Regions from separate parts of the Rossellomorea sp. NPDC071047 genome, predicted to be linked through region 1. Evidence: a T-box and tRNA genes for the amino acid it is inferred to sense, from the RefSeq annotation. Region 1 holds a T-box; the other holds one or more tRNA genes.
What was found. A T-box is a leader RNA that pairs with one kind of tRNA and senses whether it is charged. The one in region 1 lies ahead of alaS (alanine--tRNA ligase), so its partner is inferred to be a tRNA-Ala.

Region 1 (6,966 bases):
GAGCCTAAGCAGATCTTCAGTTTATAAATATAAGCAATCATTGCGATGAGCCTATTGATAACAATAATTGTTAACGTAAAAATAAATTAAGTTGACATATATTCAAGGAAAGGGATATCCTTATCTTGTAGAAAAAAGACAGATGGGGGAAGACAGATGAACAGAAAATTAAGGACAATCGATCTTACACTGGCAGGGATGTTTGTTGCTCTTATGGCGATAGGTGCCAACATCACCACATTCGTACCTTTTATGGTAGTGGGCGGTGTACCCATTACGTTACAAACGTTCTTCGCCATTTTAGCAGGAGCGATCCTTGGAAGCAGGGTCGGGGCGATTTCCATGACAGTGTACGCGCTGGTAGGATTAGTGGGTGTTCCTGTCTTTGCACGATTTGGAGCAGGGTTATCTTCTATTGTGAGTCCGACATTCGGATTTATCGTTTCGTTTATTTTCACAGCTTACATTACAGGTAAAATCGTAGAAAAACATAAAGGAATCAAGGTCTACATTTTCGCCGCACTAGTCGGGATGACTGTCAATTATGTGGTGGGAACGAACTGGATGTATGCTGCATACAAGCTATGGGCTGCAGCTCCTGAAGGGTTTACTTATAAACTTGCATGGGCCTGGATGGTGGTCCCTCTACCGAAGGATATCATATTAGCCGTGTGTGCTGGAATTATGGCTCATCGCCTGGAGAAATCGGTCTTATCAAAGAGTACATTTAAAAATATAAAAAGAGCGGCATAAAAGGGGAGGAATTTCACATGAAAACGTGGAAGGAACTGGCACTTGGAGTGATCGACGGAGAGGAAATCAAAAATGAAGAGGCTTTATCGATTTTACAAAGTCCGGATGATGAGCTTCTGGAATTATTGCATAGCGCTTACCTGATTCGAAAACATTATTATGGGAACAAAGTGAAATTGAATATGATCATCAATACGAAATCGGGTTTATGCCCTGAAAACTGCGGCTATTGTTCACAGTCCATTGTTTCAAATGCTCCGATTGAGAAATACCGCATGGTGGATAAAGAGACAATTCTAAAAGGAGCTGAAAATGCTCACCAGCTAAATGTGGGAACATATTGCATTGTGGCAAGTGGAAGGGGCCCGAGCAATCGTGAAGTCGATCATGTGGTTTCGGCAGTAAAGGAAATCAAAGAGCAGTATAACTTAAAAGTATGTGCGTGTTTAGGGTTATTAAAAGACGATCAGGCGAAACGGTTAAAGGAAGCAGGGGTGGACCGTTATAACCATAACATCAATACTTCAGAGAATCATCATGAAAACATCACCACTTCCCATACATATGAAGACAGGGTGAATACCGTTGAACAAGCGAAAGCACAAGGGATTTCTCCCTGTTCCGGAATCATTGTCGGCATGAAAGAGACATTGCAGGATGTGGTTGATATGTCCCGCAGTTTAAAGGTGCTTGATGCCGACTCCATTCCCGTGAACTTTTTACATGCTATAGATGGTACCCCTCTTGAAGGGACAAACGACCTCGATCCGAGATATTGTTTGAAGGTCCTTTGTTTAATGCGTTTCATCAACCCGACAAAAGAGATTCGAATTTCAGGTGGGCGGGAAGTGAATCTTCGCAGTTTACAACCACTGGGACTTTATCCGGCCAACTCGATTTTTGTTGGCGATTACTTAACGACAGCCGGCCAGGAAGGGACAGCCGATCACCAGATGCTTGAAGATCTTGGGTTTGAGGTTGATTATGTGAAGGAAGTAAGTGAGCAGGCAACATCATGAAAATTGAATAAATAAATTTAGGTGGGTGCTTTGGAAAAGGTTACTCCTTATGAAATCAAGAAAATATCCCACACTATATAAGAACGGTGATCTAACATCGTTTTTAGCGGATATTCTCATTGAACAAGTATAAAATGAGCTCTGATTGGTCATGATGGTAGGGAATACACACCAGGTTTGGTGTAATAGAGGTGAACCTTACCGATGAAGTGTCCAAATTGTCAGAGCAAAGATATCGGAAAGATCGGCATCAACCAATATTATTGTTGGGGTTGCTATATAGAGCTTTCCTTGTCAAAGGGAGTCATTCATACTCATCAAGTGGAAGAGGATGGATCACTGAGCTCCTTAGACGACTTGTTTGATGAGGAAGAACGCCGACTAAGCTAGGAAGAGGTGTCTTTCTTGAACAAAACATTTGCATCCATCGTTGGTTTTGGAGCAGGAATCGCTGCTTCTATCTATTCACAAAGATCCAATATGATGAACCAAAGACAAATGAAACGAATTCGTAAACAAGTAAAGAAACTTTTTTAACAGCTAAAAGGCTGACTTTCGGGTCAGTCTTTTTTTATGTTATACCTAAATGAATAAAATACCCTTCTATCTTCCAACAATATAGAAGAGAAGGGAGTGTTGATGATGGAAAAGAAACCCTATGCCAAATGGTTGTACCGACTTTCAATAGCTCTTATTCTTGCTATATTCCTATATATTCTCTACTTATTAAAGCCTGTATGGCATCCGGTCCTGGAAGTATTGTTCTTTTCGCTCCTTCCCTTTTTGATAGGGGGATTCATTGCCTATTTGCTTCATCCAATAGTAGAAAAAATCCATGAGGCGGGCATTCATAGAGGGATAGCGATCATGCTCATCTACATCCTTTTCTTCGGAGGATTAGGGTATGCGGTCTATAAGGGGACTCCAATCATCATACATCAGCTGAAAGATTTATCAGAGAATGCGCCACTTTTTACAAAACAATACCAGAGGTGGCTGGACTATGTGCAAAGCGAGACCTCCACTTGGCCTGACGGAATACAATCTCAATTAGAGGAAAGAATCGACGGGATCGAAGCCTGGTTGACGGGGCTTGTCGCAGTCGTTCTGGCCACTGTGATGAAGTTTATGAACAGCTTGCTGCTTGTTGCGATCATTCCCTTCGTATCCTTTTATTTATTAAAGGATATTACGAAAGTGAAAAAATTCCTGTGGCAGCTTACTCCTAAAAAATGGAGGGATAGCGCAATCTCTTTTTCAAGGGATGTGGATGAATCGCTGGGAGGCTATATCCGGGGACAGCTTTTAGTTTGTTTGATCATAGGGGGACTTTCAGCATTAACACTCTGGTTGATCGGTATGAAGTATCCCTTGATCCTCGGGTTGATCATTGGAGTAACCAATGTAATACCCTATTTCGGACCGATTATCGGAGCCGTTCCTGCTGCCATTGTGGCCAGTACGATTTCAGTCAATATGATGATATATGTCGTCATCATGGTCATAGTTCTCCAATTCTTTGAGGGGAATATCTTATCGCCCCTCATTGTCGGAAAAAGCCTACATATGCATCCACTGTTTATTATGGGTGCCCTTATCCTTGGTGGTGAGGTAGGGGGTGTGATCGGCATGATTGTTGCAGTACCTTTTTTAGCGGTGGTAAAAGTAGCGATATTACATGGACGAACCCATTTCATTCATGCAAATGGTGAAGATTGACTAGAAAAATAAGAATCAACATTGACAAATACAGTGAATATTTCTATAATCCAACATATACAAGTATTCGTATAAAATGAAAGCAATGAAGGATCGAGTACGTTATAGCCCATCTACCAGAGAGGAATCCCCCAGGCTGTAAGGGATTTTAGATGAAGGATAACCGAATGCTAATCCTGAGTGCAGGTAAAGCCTGCCGTCTATCCGCGTTAAGGTGTTTTGAGGGATGAATATAAGAAAAGCGGAAGGGCTTTCCTTTATTCATAACCAGGGTGGTACCGCGAGAAACAGCTCTCGTCCCTGTTTTAGGGATGAGGGCTTTTTTGTATTCTTTTTTAACCATACATATAAAGGAGGAAGCTTGAAATGAACAAATTAACAGGCGCAGAAATTCGTCAGAAGTTTTTAGATTTCTTTCAGGAAAAAGGACACGGGGTGGAACCAAGTGCATCATTGGTTCCGCATGAGGATCCGTCCCTTTTATGGATCAATAGTGGGGTAGCGACATTAAAGAAATATTTTGATGGACGTGTCATCCCTCAAAATCCAAGGATCGTGAATGCCCAAAAGTCGATTCGTACTAATGATATTGAAAATGTAGGGAAAACAGCACGCCATCACACGTTTTTCGAAATGCTTGGAAACTTCTCGATCGGAGAATATTTTAAAGTAGAAGCAATTGAATGGGCTTGGGAATTTTTGACTGACGCGAAATGGATCGGTTTTGATCCCGAAAAGCTTTCGGTTACCATTCACCCTGAAGATCATGAAGCATTTGACATCTGGAACAAAAAAGTAGGCGTACCAGCTGAACGAATCATCCGCATTGAAGGGAACTTCTGGGATATCGGGGAAGGTCCAAGTGGCCCGAATACAGAAATCTTCTACGATCGCGGGTCGGAATATGGGGACAATCCTGAAGACCCTGAATTATATCCGGGTGGGGAGAATGATCGTTACCTTGAGGTATGGAATCTCGTGTTCTCACAATTCAACCATAACCCTGACGGAACGTACACTCCACTCCCTAAGAAGAATATTGATACCGGTATGGGACTTGAACGTATGGCATGTGTGGTTCAGGAAGTACCTACAAACTTTGATACTGATTTATTTATGCCGATCATTTCTGCTACTGAAGAAATTTCCGGTAAGTCATACGGCAAGGACAGTGAAATCGACGTAGCGTTCAAGGTCATCGCTGATCATATCAGAACGGTTTCCTTTGCGATCGGTGACGGAGCTCTTCCATCCAATGAAGGCCGCGGCTATGTATTAAGAAGATTGCTTCGCCGTGCGGTTCGATTTGCGAAACAAATTGAAATCAACCGTCCATTCATGTATGAGTTGGTTCCGGTTGTTTCTGAAATCATGGTGGATTTCTATCCGGAAGTGAAGCAAAAAGCGGAATTCATCCAAAAAGTAGTGAAAAATGAAGAAGATCGCTTCCACGAAACATTGAACGAGGGGCTTGCTATTCTTTCTTCCATCATCAAGGTACAAAAATCTGCAGGTAACAAGATCGTTCCTGGTGAGGATGTCTTCCGTTTGTATGATACGTACGGATTCCCGGTTGAATTAACGGAAGAATATGCAGAAGAAGAGGGATTAACAGTTGATCATGATGGTTTTGAGAAAGAGATGGAAGCTCAGCGTGAAAGAGCGAGATCGGCTCGCCAGGATGTAGGAAGCATGCAGGTGCAGGGTGGAGTCCTTAGTGACATCACGGTAGAAAGTCGCTTTGTAGGGTATGATACCTTAGAAACGACTGCTACTATTCTTGAACTGTTGGTTGACAATGAGCGCCAACCGAAAGTTGATAAAGGACAGGAATGTCAATTCATCCTCGACCAGACACCTTTCTACGCAGAGAGCGGCGGACAAATCGGAGATAAAGGATACATTGAAGCTATGGGTGTGAAAGTTTTGGTGACAAACGTCAAGAAAGCGCCTAATGGCCAAAACCTCCACTCTGCCATCGTTGAAGAAGGTACAATAGAGCAACATGCACAGGTGCTTGCTAAAGTATCCCGTGAATCCAGAACAAGAGTCGAGAAAAATCACACAGCTACTCACATCCTTCATCAGGCATTGAAAGATGTTCTTGGAGATCATGTAAACCAGGCAGGTTCCTTAGTAGAACCAGATCGCCTCCGATTCGACTTCTCTCATTTCGGTTCTGTTTCCCAGGAAGAGATTGAGCGAATCGAAACCATCGTCAATGAGAAGGTCTGGAAGGCTATTTCAGTGAACACAGCCCTTAAATCATTATCAGAGGCAAAAGCGATGGGGGCGATGGCTCTATTCGGAGAAAAATACGGCGAAGAAGTCCGCGTCGTATCGATTGGAGAATATAGCTTAGAACTTTGTGGTGGCTGTCATGTATCGAACACGTCTGAAATCGGGTTATTTAAGATCCTTTCTGAAAGTGGAATCGGAGCAGGCACAAGAAGGATTGAAGCTGTTACAGCAGAGAATGCTTATAAAGTGTTGAATGATCAAGTTTCTCAACTGAAAGAAGTAGCAGGCAAACTTAAAGCGAACCCTAAAGAAGTCGTCAACCGGGTGGACTCTTTATTAGTAGAAATGAAAGAGCTTCAGAGAGAAAATGAATCATTATCCGCAAAGTTGTCTAACATAGAAGCAGGTAGCTTAACGGATCAAGTCAAAGTCATTGACGGGGTGAATGTTCTTTCCGCGAAAGTGGCTGCTGGAGATAGCAATGGATTACGTACAATGATGGATGATCTTAAACTGAAATTGGGCTCCGGGGTTATTGTGTTGGCAACAACTGGAGACGACAAAGTTACGATCATTGCAGGAGTTACGAAGGACTTAGTCGAAAAAGGATATCATGCTGGAAAACTTGTTAAAGAAGTGGCTTCACGCTGTGGTGGAGGAGGCGGTGGCCGTCCGGACATGGCTCAAGCCGGGGGTAAACACCCGGAAAAAGTAGAAGAAGCCCTGCAAATTGTAGAAGAATGGGTCAAATCCATTTAACTCCGTGTTAAAGTGGTGTACAATGTAGGTAACGATTAACAATTCGGTTGTCAAAAAGACAAGCCTAAAGAGAGGTGCTAAAAATGAGTTCTTTTGACAAAACGATGCGATTTGATTTTTCAGAGGAGCCGTTCGAACATGACGTGAAGGAAGTACTCCTGCAGGTTCATGATGCTCTTCAAGAAAAAGGATACAACCCGATCAATCAAATCGTAGGGTACTTATTATCTGGAGATCCTGCTTACATTCCTAGACATCAAGATGCCAGAAATATCATCCGCCGTTTAGAACGTGATGAGATCATCGAAGAATTAGTCAAATCGTATTTGAAACAGCACAAAGAGGGATAATACATGCGTGTAATGGGTTTAGACGTCGGCTCTAAGACAGTGGGAGTCGCAATTAGCGATGAGCTTGGTTGGACCGCTCAAGGAATTGAAACGATTAAGATCGACGAAGATCAAGGTGTGTTCCG
Region 2 (6,966 bases), on a different contig from region 1:
CCTTATGCGAAATCTATGGCTGCTTTTACCGTAAATACAGAGGGTGAAGCGGGACCTGACGGCGATAATGTCGGGAAGGCGGCGATCGTCGATTTAAAAGGAACCGACCCTAAGAAGTTCAGCCATGCGTCCATCGATGGCTATGAAAAACGTGAAGACGCGGTCATTTACGAGGTCCACGTACGTGACTTTACATCCGATCCTTCGATTGAAAAAGATTTGAAGAAGGAAAGATGGGGTACCTATGACGCCTTCATCAAGAAACTTGATTATATTAAATCAATGGGTGTGACCCACGTTCAACTGCTTCCGATCATGGCCTGGTACTACGGTGATGAAACGAATATGGGGGAACGTGAGCTTGAGTATTCAGCGGGAGGCAATGAATACAACTGGGGATATGACCCTCACAGCTACTTCTCCCCGGACGGTGCGTATTCACAGGATGCCACTGATCCGCAACTACGAATCGAAGAAACGAAACGATTGATCGATGCCATTCATGATAAGGGTATGGGCGTCGTACTCGACGTGGTCTACACGCATATGGCGAAAACAAGCACACTGAACGACATCGTGCCAAATTACTATGCGTTCCAGGATGACAAAGGAAACTTCCTTGGAGGGTTCGGAAACAACCTGGCAACCAACCATACAATGGCTGAGAAACTGATGGTCGACTCAGTGAAATACTGGTTCGACGAATACAAGATCGATGGTATGCGATTCGATATGATGGGCGACGCAACCTACCCATCCGTCCAAAAAGCTTATGACGCAGCGGCTGAAATCAACCCGGACGCACTGTTCATCGGTGAAGGCTGGAGAACATTCGCCGGTCACTTGTCTGATCCTTCATTAGAAGGAATGGGTGCCGACCAGGACTGGATGGACAAAACCGACGACGTAGGAGTCTTCTCCGACGAAATCCGTAACGAACTGAAATCCGGCTTCGGTTCAGAAGGTGAGCCGAGATTCCTGACAGGCGGAGCACGCGACATCAACACGATTTTTAACAACATCAAAGGGCAACCTGGCAACACAGCAGACGATGACCCGGGCGACATGGTTCAATACATCGCAGCCCATGACAACCTGCCGTTATACGATGTCATTGCCCAATCGATCAAAAAGGACCCGGCCATTCCGGAAAACAACCTGGAGATTCATAAGCGTATCCGCCTTGGTAACTCCATGATTTTAACATCACAAGGAACGGCCTTTATCCACGCTGGCCAGGAATACGGACGAACCAAGCAATGGCTAGGGGAAGGCGTTCCGGAACAGAAATATCATGAGCTGGAAGACGAAGAAGGCAACCCATTCGGTTACTTCATCCACGACTCATACGATTCATCCGACGCCATCAATAAGTTTGACTGGGAAAAAGCAACGAATAAGAAGAAATATGAAATCAATACAACGACGAGAGAATATACAGAAGGTTTGATTAAGCTTAGAAGATCAACCGACGCTTTCCGTTTAGGTGAGCAGGCGCTGGTTGACCAGAATGTATCTCTATTGGATGTACCTGAGATGGCTGATACAGACTTGATGCTTGCTTATAAGAATGTATCCACAGATGGTACAGGTGAGTACTACGTATTTGTCAATGCGGATAGCGAAGCACGTACCCTATCGGTGGGTGACTATGACTTATCTAAAGGGAAGGTTGTTGTAGACAACGATGAAGCGGGAACAAAGCCTGTTTCTAAGAAATCTGGATTTACATTGACGAAAGATACTTTGACTTTGGACCCTTTAACTACTGTTGTGATCAAGGTGGAGAAGCGGGACGTGGGGACAGGTCCCTTGTCCCGGATCCTGAATTGGTGGTGGGAATGGGGGAGAGGTCCCTTATCTTGGATTCTGAATTGGTGGGACTAGATCCCTTGGTCCGATTTTTGAGTAAGCGTTACTTCAATACAGGTATAATGTCATTTAAGTAAGTAACGTTGCAAGTTCATGTAAAGTGAATGTTTCAAGACAATAATAACCAAGAGTGGCGATTTTATTGCACTCTTGGTTTTTTAGTTTTCGTGCTCATTCAATAAGGATGTTCACGATTTATGTCGTATATGATGATTCAAGTAATAAAGCTTCTATCTTTCTTCGCTTTTCTTATAAACTAATTTCCATTATCCGTTTAATTGAATAAGTATAGGAATAGAGATGACTTTCAACATTACAGATATAGTTTAATAAACAATCGTATTCACTTACTAGTGAGGGAAACAGAGGACAATTTCTGATGCTATCAAATGAATTAATTCCAGTTATGATTATTTGTACAACTCAAAATTTAATCGTTTCGGTAACATAGTTTAAAATCGTTTTAATAAAGAAAATGTAGAAACTTCGGGATACTTTCTCAGGGTCCTCCGTTTAATCAATCAAAATCCTTTAAAATCAGCGCCACACAAAGGTGTTTTCAAAAGTTCATGAATACACTAAGAAGAATAGCGGTGTCATCGGTGCTCTCTTCCCGCTACAATTAGACAGAAATAATAAGTACATAGATATGTAGAATTCATGGTGAAGCAAAACAGTAATTATTTCTTAGATGAAAATCTAAAATAGAAAGACGGATATGAAAGTAAATGTGGATAACCATAAGCATGCTACAGAAGCTGGACAGGCATAATCGGAATAATCTATTAAAGAAACTAAAACAAATTGATGGAGTAAGAGGAAGGGATCGATTAAGAGTAACAGGAATCTCCAAGTGTGTAATTGACCGTGTCCGAAAAGGAGGACCGGGGACAGTCAGCCTGTCCCTACGTCCACTCTTATAGCTGTTTAAGATACTCCTCAATTTTCCTATACGTATCGTAACGGTCAGCCCCTGAAAGAACGACAATGTTATCAGCGATTAACCCATCTTTCTTCCCACCGCAGACAATCAGTTCTTTTGCTACTTTTCCACTTATCGCATTGCGGGGATAAATCGGGCATTTTAATCTGTTCGCCAATAATTCAGCTGCCGGATAATCATTAAATGTACCAATCACAATCGCTTTCTCTAGCATATCATCTTCCTCCTTCGGTTTTTCAGTCGGTTTAGGCGTATCAGGGAAATAAGGCAAGTTAAAATATTCCAGTACTCCTTTAGCGGCTTCTCTCGCCACTTCTTTTTGGTAGTCTTTATCAAGCATAAGTTTAGCTTCTTCGGGATGATCCATGAACCCATTTTCCGTCAGGATGGCGACGCCTTCGAATTCCCTGGTTATATGAAGGTCCTGCTCAATGATTCCACGCCACACTTGCTTGGTCCCTTGCCTTAAATATTTCCCTACGCTATTGGCCAGTTCCCTTGCATACTTGCTTCCAGGTTGGATATGAACAGAGATCCCGCTCGGGTTTGACCCGCTGAAAGACCCATCAAATGCATTGAAATGAAAGCTTACTAACACGATTTTCACATTCGATGCGCCGTATTTATTGATGTAGAACTTCAATAATCGATTTGCTTCATTTGTTCTGGCTGTCAACGGGACATCTTTGGTCGTTGGTGAAATATCATGGATGATGACCCCATGCCTCTTCAATTCATCCCCGAAAAACTCACTCACAGGTTCATTGAACTCATTCTCCTTAATCGACCTGCCCAGGGAGCTGATATAGGGAGACCTCTTTCCAGGAGTCTCTAATCCATGACCAGCATCCCTTAATACTACATAAATCATCTAAATTCCCCCTTTACTAGTAATATATTCACAGCTTGTCTTATTGGTTACGGTGGATTGGGCGCAGGCACCTTGTCTACCCGGTCACTACCAATCCCTAATTCCCTAGGACAAGGGACCGTTTCCTCCGTCCCTTATCATTCTTTTAGGAATAAAAGGTTTGATATCAAGAAAAGTATGGTATTATTCAAAAGTAGTAAATACGACTTATACTTAACTATGATTCTTTCACTAGTGAAGGTGCATTCGCTCGTATATCACAAACCAATCTTTCATAATTCGTACGATAAAGGCAAACCCATTGAAAAGTGGTGACGCAAAACTATAGGGGCTAATGTCTTAACGACGACGCTTGCCAGTTTTCGAAACGTACTCCTGCGACGTGGAGGAGAAATGATGAAGGTGACTCGATTTTTATCACAAATGAAATTACAATGGCACTCTATGAGGATCCATTACAATCTCGTATTACTAGAGGGCTGTTTAGATTGCCGACTCAAAAAGAAACTGAAGGAAAAAATAACGTATCATGAAATGAAGTTAGATAACCTATATTAGTGGTACAAAGGGAAAGATAAAGGAAGATGAAATTTGCAATACGCTAATATGAAAAAAAGCAGCCAACTTATATGTAGGAGGTTGGCTGCTTTTTTCTATTTAATCCCGTTATGCCTAAACAATAATTTGCGACAACGGACCTGTCCTTCTTTCCCAAAATCATAAAAGAAGACTCGCTTATATTTTGATAACGTATGTTTTCCTTCCATAACTGAAATGGAGGGAAGGGATTTGAGGGGGTATCAGTTTAACTAAATAGGGAAGTGGATCATTAAAAGTTTTGAATTTGAATTAGAAATAAACATTAAGAGATTTTAAAATTGACTATTGATATTAACTTTATAAATATGGTATATTCTTTTTCGGCTTACAAAATTGTTAAGATGAGTAAGTTGAAAAAAGTTTTCTTTTTTATTTTTTAGAAGTTGACTTCTGCGAAATGAATTGTTATAGTTATACATGTCCTTAAGCGGGATACTCACATAGATATGGCCCATTGGTCAAGCGGTTAAGACACCGCCCTTTCACGGCGGTAACACGGGTTCGAATCCCGTATGGGTCACCAATTTGGAGGATTAGCTCAGCTGGGAGAGCATCTGCCTTACAAGCAGAGGGTCGGCGGTTCGATCCCGTCATCCTCCACCAAGTTTTTTTACGCAAGTAAAATAAACTACAACAAATTACGCAAGCAAAATATCTTTTTTTTGAATTGCTTCTGTGAAGTAACTTTCCGTTAAGACTTCATATGAAAGTAAATATGCCGGTGTAGCTCAACTGGTAGAGCAACTGACTTGTAATCAGTAGGTTGGGGGTTCAAGTCCTCTTGCCGGCACCATTTGGTTTCTTACTTGTATAGATGAGCCATTAGCTCAGTTGGTAGAGCATCTGACTTTTAATCAGAGGGTCGAAGGTTCGAGTCCTTCATGGCTCACCAAAGATTTTCGTGAATTCGAAATATCTAATTTTCTTATCATGCGGGTGTGGCGGAATTGGCAGACGCACCAGACTTAGGATCTGGCGCCGCAAGGCGTGGGGGTTCAAGTCCCTTCACCCGCACCATTTGTTTCGCGGAAGTAGTTCAGTGGTAGAACACCACCTTGCCAAGGTGGGGGTCGCGGGTTCGAATCCCGTCTTCCGCTCCAAGAATTTGCCGGGGTGGCGGAACTGGCAGACGCACAGGACTTAAAATCCTGCGGTAGGTGACTACCGTACCGGTTCGATTCCGGTCCTCGGCACCAAAGTTTTTTGCGTCAGCAAAATAACTTTCCATTCATTACTACAATAGAAAGCATTTAGCGCCCGTAGCTCAATTGGATAGAGCGTTTGACTACGGATCAAAAGGTTAGGGGTTCGACTCCTCTCGGGCGCGCCATATATTTCGGGAAGTAGCTCAGCTTGGTAGAGCACTTGGTTTGGGACCAAGGGGTCGCAGGTTCGAATCCTGTCTTCCCGACCACTTCTTTGGGGCCTTAGCTCAGCTGGGAGAGCGCCTGCTTTGCACGCAGGAGGTCAGCGGTTCGATCCCGCTAGGCTCCACCAAGTTTTTTTACGAAAGTAAAATTAACTTCATTGATTTTCGCTTAAGCAAAAATCAAATTGAATAGTAAATGTTTCGTGGCGGTGTAGCTCAGCTGGCTAGAGCGTACGGTTCATACCCGTGAGGTCGGGGGTTCGATCCCCTCCGCCGCTATTACTCAATAAACAATGTACGATTTATAAGGACCCTTAGCTCAGTTGGTTAGAGCAGACGGCTCATAACCGTCCGGTCGTAGGTTCGAGTCCTACAGGGTCCATTATACACGGAGGAATACCCAAGTCCGGCTGAAGGGATCGGTCTTGAAAACCGACAGGGGTGTAACAGCCCGCGGGGGTTCGAATCCCCCTTCCTCCTCCATGTTTACCTTCACTATATTTATATCGTCGCGGGGTGGAGCAGTTCGGTAGCTCGTCGGGCTCATAACCCGAAGGTCGCAGGTTCAAATCCTGTCCCCGCAATACCATTTTGACTTAGGATAGGATAATCCTTGAAGAGTCACGCATGGATAGTTATTTTCGCTATCGCGAAAAAACTTTGGTCCGGTAGTTCAGTTGGTTAGAATGCCTGCCTGTCACGCAGGAGGTCGCGGGTTCGAGTCCCGTCCGGACCGCCATTTTCAATTAGTTAGTAATAGGAAGTTGGTCATTTGATAATTTAATCTTCTATATAATATGGCTCAGTAGCTCAGTTGGTAGAGCAATGGACTGAAAATCCATGTGTCGGCGGTTCGATTCCGTCCTGAGCCACCATTTATACTTAAGAACCTTTAAGTATTTCTTTTATTTGGAGGGGTAGCGAAGTGGCTAAACGCGGCGGACTGTAAATCCGCTCCTTCGGGTTCGGCAGTTCGAATCTGCCCCCCTCCACCATTTTTAATAAAATTCTCTAATATATAGGGGCATAGTTTAACGGTAGAACGAAGGTCTCCAAAACCTTTGGTGTGGGTTCGATTCCTACTGCCCCTGCCAAAGATATGTTAAACATGGCGATTGTGGCGAAGTGGTTAACGCACCTGATTGTGGTTCAGGCATTCGTGGGTTCGATTCCCATCAGTCGCCCTTTATATTGGGCTATAGCCAAGCGGTAAGGCATCGCACTTTGACTGCGACATGCGTTGGTTCGAATCCAGCTAGCCCAGCCAACGGCGGCATAGCCAAGTGGTAAGGCAGAGGTCTGCAAAACCTT

Region 2: it encodes a tRNA-Ala, which carries the amino acid that the T-box ahead of alaS (alanine--tRNA ligase) is inferred to sense. The anticodon was not compared.

Annotation. Positions count from the first base shown of each region.
Region 1 covers NZ_JBNNJT010000001.1:167,545-174,510, forward strand. The annotation lists gene ACQKFO_RS00795 (biotin transporter BioY) at 157-753, shown strand; gene bioB (biotin synthase BioB) at 771-1,772, shown strand; gene ACQKFO_RS00805 (hypothetical protein) at 1,977-2,162, shown strand; gene ACQKFO_RS00810 (YrzQ family protein) at 2,169-2,309, shown strand; gene ACQKFO_RS00815 (AI-2E family transporter) at 2,412-3,491, shown strand; T-box leader at 3,568-3,796, shown strand; gene alaS (alanine--tRNA ligase) at 3,858-6,491, shown strand; gene ACQKFO_RS00825 (IreB family regulatory phosphoprotein) at 6,575-6,841, shown strand; gene ruvX (Holliday junction resolvase RuvX) at 6,845-6,966, shown strand, end outside.
Region 2 covers NZ_JBNNJT010000004.1:657-7,622, reverse strand. The annotation lists gene ACQKFO_RS14440 (pullulanase) at 1-1,887, shown strand, start outside; gene ACQKFO_RS14435 (N-acetylmuramoyl-L-alanine amidase) at 2,790-3,686, opposite strand; cyclic di-GMP riboswitch class I at 3,968-4,053, shown strand; tRNA gene ACQKFO_RS14430 (tRNA-Glu) at 4,735-4,809, shown strand; tRNA gene ACQKFO_RS14425 (tRNA-Val) at 4,814-4,889, shown strand; tRNA gene ACQKFO_RS14420 (tRNA-Thr) at 5,004-5,079, shown strand; tRNA gene ACQKFO_RS14415 (tRNA-Lys) at 5,103-5,178, shown strand; tRNA gene ACQKFO_RS14410 (tRNA-Leu) at 5,219-5,303, shown strand; tRNA gene ACQKFO_RS14405 (tRNA-Gly) at 5,312-5,386, shown strand; tRNA gene ACQKFO_RS14400 (tRNA-Leu) at 5,394-5,482, shown strand; tRNA gene ACQKFO_RS14395 (tRNA-Arg) at 5,540-5,616, shown strand; tRNA gene ACQKFO_RS14390 (tRNA-Pro) at 5,624-5,700, shown strand; tRNA gene ACQKFO_RS14385 (tRNA-Ala) at 5,708-5,783, shown strand; tRNA gene ACQKFO_RS14380 (tRNA-Met) at 5,861-5,934, shown strand; tRNA gene ACQKFO_RS14375 (tRNA-Ile) at 5,964-6,037, shown strand; tRNA gene ACQKFO_RS14370 (tRNA-Ser) at 6,046-6,138, shown strand; tRNA gene ACQKFO_RS14365 (tRNA-Met) at 6,166-6,239, shown strand; tRNA gene ACQKFO_RS14360 (tRNA-Asp) at 6,318-6,394, shown strand; tRNA gene ACQKFO_RS14355 (tRNA-Phe) at 6,455-6,530, shown strand; tRNA gene ACQKFO_RS14350 (tRNA-Tyr) at 6,567-6,650, shown strand; tRNA gene ACQKFO_RS14345 (tRNA-Trp) at 6,676-6,749, shown strand; tRNA gene ACQKFO_RS14340 (tRNA-His) at 6,767-6,839, shown strand; tRNA gene ACQKFO_RS14335 (tRNA-Gln) at 6,848-6,922, shown strand; tRNA gene ACQKFO_RS14330 (tRNA-Cys) at 6,925-6,966, shown strand, end outside.